2 regions of the Clostridium sp. B9 genome follow, and region 1 is predicted to be linked to the other one. Evidence: a T-box and tRNA genes for the amino acid it is inferred to sense, from the RefSeq annotation. Region 1 holds a T-box; the other holds one or more tRNA genes.
The links. The T-box of region 1 lies ahead of trpS (tryptophan--tRNA ligase). A T-box ahead of a tRNA ligase gene usually reads a tRNA of that ligase, here a tRNA-Trp.

Region 1 (3,437 bases):
TCAGACTTACTTACAGTTCTATCTAAAATTAATACTACCTTAAAACAAAACTTCATAATTAAAAGTAATAAACTATATATTCCTTTTAATAAAGTTTATCACATATATCAATAAAAAACTTTTAATAATTAGTTATAATTTACTTTTCTACCTAACTCATAAATAAGAAGACTATATAAAAAATTCGCTAGATATATGCGAAGTAATATTTGAATGAGTGAGTAGAATTTCATTTATTTTGGAATAAATATAACGTTAAAAGGCTGAGACTGTTTGACCAAAGGGAGTTTCGAAGCCTTAGTTATATTTATGTAAGAATAAATAGAAATTCTTCACGAAATTCAATAATTACTGAGCTATATCTAGCGAATTTTATTTAATAGAGTTCTTGATTCCTATCTTGGGATTAATCCTATTTTCTTTTGCATTTTTCTTAAAGTCTTCATTGCAGCATAGTTTGCTTTTTCAGCACCACTCTTATAGATTGCTTCTAAGGATTTTTTATCTCCTAATAAAGCTTTAACCTTCTCTTGAACTGGAGCTAATTCTTCAACTATTGCATCTCCAACAGTTTGCTTGAATTCAGCATATCCTTTTCCATCAAACATTTCTACAACTTGCTCTGGAGTATATCCTTTTATTGCACAAAGGATGTTTATTAAGTTTTTAACTCCTGGTTGCTCATCTGTGTAATTCACAACACCTATACTATCTGTTACTGCTCTTGAAATTTTCTTTCTTATAACATTTGGTTCATCCATTATTAATATGAAACCATTAGGATTAGCATCTGATTTTGACATCTTCTTGCTTGGATCCTGTAAGTCCATTATTTTTGCTCCCTCTTTTGGAACGTATCCTTCTGGAATAGTGAATGTTGGGCTATAAGTATTGTTAAATCTAGTTGCTATATCTCTAGCTAGCTCTAAATGTTGCATTTGGTCTTTTCCAACTGGAACAAGATTTGAGTTGTATAATAATATATCAGCAGCCATAAGAACTGGATAATTAAATAATCCTGCACCTATTGAATCTCCCATTTTCTTTGATTTATCTTTGTATTGAGTCATTCTGCTTAACTCACCCATATATGAGTTACAAGTTAAAAGCCATGAAGCTTCTGAATGAGCTGGTACATGTGATTGTATAAATAAAGTATTTTTCTCTGGATCTATGCCTGATGCTATGTATATAGCTAAAACTTCTAATGTTCTTCTTCTTAAATCAGCTGGTAATTGCTTTACTGTTATTGCATGTAAATCAACTACACAGAAGAAACAATCATACTCATCTTGTAATTTAGTCCAGTTTTTTATAGCTCCTAGGTAATTTCCTAATGTTAAGTCACCTGATGGCTTTATTCCACTGAAAATAACTTTTTTCTTATCTTCCATTATTATTCTGTCATTCACTATATTTATTATAATGAAATAACAGATTCACCTCCCTTATTTTCTTATTTAATATTTCAAATTAATTTTTAATTTTAATTAAAGATTATATTTATAAATAATTTAATTCATATGATTAACTTAATTAAGTTATTATTACAAATAACTACAAATAGTTTATAAAATAAAAAAGCCCTATAAGCTAAAATGCCTATAGGACGAATATATCGCGGTACCACCTAATGTTACAGATAATTTATATTAACTTATCTGTATCTCTATCTTGTAACGTAAGATTTACGATTTAGAATACTAATATTCCTCTAAACACCTCCAAGATCCATTCAACTTAATCATAACTACTATATTCTCACCAATATATAGCTCTCTGTAAATTTGTTTTTAAGCCTACTAATTCTTTTCACAGGTATTTTTTTATTAACTTTAATGTTATTTTATCACTTTTTAAATTTTAGTCAAGAACCTTGATTGAAATCACCCCAATAAAAAATTTATTTGACAGTCACATTTCATTTTACCCTTCTTTGATTTCCATTTAATCAATTAAACAACCTTTTTTTTATTAAAATATTAATTTTATCCTACAATTATTTTGTTTATAAAAGTTTTTTCTTGATTTTATTTGACATTATGTTAATATAGTAATATAACTTTTATTAATAAAATTTAAAATTACATGAAAAATAATAAAGTAAGATATAATAATTTGTTGAAAATCAAATAACTATTAAATTTGATTATTGCAGAAAGATGAGGTGTATTATGAATAACAAAAGATCAGACTTTTTAGTAATCGGCTTTGCATTGTTTTCAATGTTTTTAGGAGCTGGTAATCTTATTTTCCCTCCTTTCTTAGGAAGAAACTTAGGACCAGATTACTATTTAGGAATCATAGGTTTCATTGTAACAGGAGTTGGAGTTCCACTACTTGGAATACTATCTTCAATAAGAGTTAACGGACAATTTGAATTATTCGGTGATAAAGTTGGAAAGAAATTTTCATTAATATATTCAGTAGCATTGTTTATACTAATAGGACCATTATTAGCTATACCAAGAACAGCAGCTACTACATATGAGTTAGCATTTGCGCCTAACTTCCCTAACGTAAATTACTTTGCTGTAATAGTTGTTTATTTCTTAGTAAACTTAATATTTGTATTAAAACCATCTAAAGTAATAGATGTTTTAGGTAAATTCTTAACTCCAATATTAATAGCTATATTATTCTTCTTAATTGCTAAAGGAATTATGAATCCAATTGATAGTTTAACAAATTCATATACTCCTGACGCTTTATCAGTATCATTATTAGAAGGATATCAAACAATGGATGCTATAGCGGCTATAATTTTCTCTTCAATAATCTTAGGTTCAATAAAATCAAAAGGTTACAAAGGAAAAGCAAGTATAAAACTTCTTGTAAAAGCTGCTGTTATCGCAATAGGTGGATTAGCTATAATTTATGGTGGATTAATATTCCTAGGAGCTCATACTGGAAATCAAGCTTTAGATTTAAATAACTCTCAATTATTACTTTTTGTTGCTGAGAACATTTTAGGACATGCCGGAGCTATTTTAATAGGTGTATCAATGGCATTAGCTTGCCTAACTACTTCAATTGGTCTATTATCAGCTGGTGGTAGTTTCTTTGAGAGAGTTTCTAATGGAAAGTTAAAATATCAATTCAATATACTTGTAATGACTGTAACAAGTATATTAGTAGCTAGTATGGGATTAGATAAGATAATATCTTTATCTGCTACTTTACTAGGTGTAATTTACCCTGTAACAATAGTTTTAATATTATTAAACCTATTCCACAAAAAAATAACTAACCCAATGACTCATAAAGTTACTGTTTATGTAACATTAGTATTCAGTGTATTAATAACATTAGCTAATTATATCCCTGGATTAGAAAGCTTAGTTTCATTATTACCACTATACGCTAAAGGATTTGGATGGTTATTACCTGCATTCTTAGGTTTCTTAGTACCAACTATTTTACCTAGCAGAAGTACA
Region 2 (3,437 bases), 2.4 Mb from region 1:
CACCTGCGCCTTGTAATTGGCCAAGTCTATATGAATTCATTCCTAATGTTAGAATATCAGTATCATTAACTGTTCTTCCATCTTTATACTTAAGATTTTTAATTCTATTTCCTTCTTCTTCTCTTAGATCAATATTATAAGTTACTCCACCAAACATATCATTAGTACTATATTTAGATGCTCTTCTTTCTGGATTAAAACTTGGAGTTATATCTCCTAGCTTTAAAGTATTAAAATATCCTGCAGCCCATTCCATATAAGTTTTTAAATCTTTCCCAGTTACTTTATAAACAGACACTTCTCCACCTGTATATCTATAATTATAAGCAATATCTTTTTTCTTGATTTCACCTACATCTAATTTAGCCTTATCATTATCTATAGCTAATGCAATTACATCTGCTTTGCTATAATACTGTCCAACTTCGTGGAAAAAATTTATTAATGGAGTATCTTCTATATGTATAGTTGGTATTCCTTTTATGTAATTTTCATCAACCATATTAACACCTTCAAGCTTTCCAATAACAGTATTGGCATCTTTACGAAGTTCTTCATGGTAAGGATTTAATAAATTTTCTATTTCTTTATCTGATTCTACATTAGCTACTGAAATAGTAGTTGCTTCTTTATTTTCAAGAACATTCTTTCCATTTTTATTTTTAAAAGTTAAATCTATTTTTGATACAGCACGTCCATACTTTCCTGGTTCTGTTATAAGCACTCCATTTATGACTTGATTTTTAACCAATTTATGCATATGTCCACCAATAATTGCTGTAAGCTCTGGACATTGATTAGCTATATCTGTAAGTCCTGTATCTGGAATAGCATTTTCATTATCTACTCCCATATGCATAACACCAATTATAGCATCAACTTTTCCTTCTAACTCTTTAATTGCTTTTTTTGTTTCATCAACTGGATTTCTAAATTCTAATCCTTCTATATTGTGTGGCTTTTCGAATTTTTTTACCATTGGAGTATCCATACCTATAATACCAATATTAACTCCATCTCTTTCTATTATGGTATATCCATCCATAAATCTTGTACCATCTTCATTATATATATTCCCTGCTAGCACTTTTCCTTCAAACTGATCTGTTACATGCTTAAGTACATCTAAGCCAAAATTAAATTCATGATTTCCCATTTCCCAAACATCATATTTCATTTTATTCATACCTAAAACTATAGGTTGCTTAGGGCCCTTATTAAAATTTTCAACATAATTATCCTGAATTGAATCGCCTGCATCTACAAGGATAGTATTAGGATTTTTTGCTCTCTCTTCCTTGACTATAGTTGATATTTGAGATAAACTCCCAGCCTTATTTTCTGTATCCGCTGCATATTCCCAAGGGACAAATCTACCATGTATATCTGAAGTTCCTAAAATAGTAATTTTTCTTTCATCAGAAATCTCCTTTCCTTGGACATCTACACCATTGAAAACACATAAATTTAATGATAAAAACGTAATTGTAACTAAACTTAAAGTTTTAATAATTTTTTTCACAGTTTTTCCCCCTAATTCTTTAATTTTACATTATAATTATATACGCCCTTGTAATTGTTTACAAGTTTTTCACACGTTATACACACTTTATATATAGTTATTATCAATAAATTTTCTACAAATTACGTTTTAATCCTAGCTAATCTCTTTTTTATCTATTCTATATATAAAAAATATTAATTTAAACTTCAAATAAATTTTTACAAAAAAAAAATCAGTGAATTACTTCACTGATTTTTGGCAGGGGCAGTAGGACTTGAACCCACAACCAATGGTTTTGGAGACCACTACTCTACCAATTGAGCCATACCCCTATAATAAAATATTATGTTTTGTGTTAAATTGGCAGGGGCAGTAGGACTTGAACCCACAACCAATGGTTTTGGAGACCACTACTCTACCAATTGAGCCATACCCCTGAACACAGATTTTATTATATATTAAAATCTAACTTAACGCAAGTATTTTTTATGTAGAATTTTATTTTTAATAAAAAATACATATTAATCATTAATAAAAAAAAGTATATCAAGATATTTTTCCTCATTTTGATACCTAATTTAAGTAAGTATAATTCTTAATTATCCATTTTAACCTACTCAAATTCAAAAATAGTTTCCATTAAACTTGATATACTTTTTTATATAATTATTGCGTTAACTAATAACCACTCTATAATTTAATATCTCTCTTAAAATACTACGATAATTTAAAACCAGCCTCTTTTAACTTCTTCTTTATTTCTGATATATTTCCATCTTTAACTCTTACTATTACTTCCTTAACGTCAGTTAATGATTTCGTATCTACTATAACTACACTTAAAAAATCTCCTTCTTCTTGAGAAATTATTTTAGTTATTTTTGATAGTTGTCCTGGAACATCATATGACCTAACAACTATTCTCTCCCCTTTATTTAATCCAAAAGCATTAGTAAATTCTCTAAATACAGCTTTATGAGTTAGTATTCCTTTAAAATTATTAAACTCATCTACTACAGCCACAAATGATATTCTCATTTTTTCAAGCATAGCTACAGCTGTTTCTATATGCTCTTCCTTATTTATTATTGGAATTTCAGTTTTTAATATTTCTTCAACTGTAATTTCATTTAGTAAATCTTCTTTACTAATATTATTTTTAAAATAGTACTCATAAATACAACTTTTAGAAACTGCACCTCTAAACTTATCGCCATCTACTACAGGAATTGATAAAAACTTATTATCCTCCATAATCTTTAATGCATCTTTAAGTAGGGTTTTAGAATTAACCAAATCAAGCTTCTCTTTTTTTGTCATGACAGACTTTACTAACATATAAATCCCCCCAACTCCCAATTTTACATACTTTATACTATTATTATACTATTTTATATTCTTATAGTTATCCTCTTAATACAAATTTGCTAAAGTCTTAAATTCTATTGTATTTATATAAACTTAGTTGATATTATAATAATTTTACTGAGGAGTATTTTATCAACTATCATCCTAATTTTTCTATAAAAATATTACATAATAAGATTTAAAATATCTAGTTAATCACTTACTCTCTTTTCTTTTTCTTTAAAGTTGGATAGAATGATTAAAGAGTGTTAATTAGAAAGGAGTTCTTTATGGAATTTATAGTAGATAGTGTTGAAAAAACTATGGATATAGGAAGACAACTTGGTTCTCTTGTAAATAAGGGAGATATTCTTTGTTTAACTGGAGATTTAGGAACTGGTAAAACTCATATGAGTAAAGGAATAGCAGAAGGATTAGAGATAACTGAGCACATAACTAGTCCAACTTTTAATATAGTAAATGAATATCACAGCGGAAGATTAACTCTTTATCATTTTGATGTTTACAGAGTTAATGATCCAGATGAGATTGAAGCTATAGGCTTTGATGAATATATATTTGGTGA

Region 2: it encodes a tRNA-Trp, which carries the amino acid that the T-box ahead of trpS (tryptophan--tRNA ligase) is inferred to sense. The anticodon was not compared.

Annotation. Positions count from the first base shown of each region.
Region 1 covers NZ_JBNWKA010000003.1:944,896-948,332, reverse strand. Annotated here, with positions in the region: gene trpS (tryptophan--tRNA ligase) at 396-1,394, opposite strand; T-box leader at 1,603-1,825, opposite strand; gene brnQ (branched-chain amino acid transport system II carrier protein) at 2,175-3,437, shown strand, end outside.
Region 2 covers NZ_JBNWKA010000003.1:3,323,116-3,326,552, forward strand. Annotated here, with positions in the region: gene ACQZHJ_RS14700 (bifunctional metallophosphatase/5'-nucleotidase) at 1-1,522, opposite strand, end outside; tRNA gene ACQZHJ_RS14705 (tRNA-Trp) at 1,761-1,836, opposite strand; tRNA gene ACQZHJ_RS14710 (tRNA-Trp) at 1,866-1,941, opposite strand; gene ACQZHJ_RS14715 (CBS domain-containing protein) at 2,222-2,842, opposite strand; gene tsaE (tRNA (adenosine(37)-N6)-threonylcarbamoyltransferase complex ATPase subunit type 1 TsaE) at 3,142-3,437, shown strand, end outside.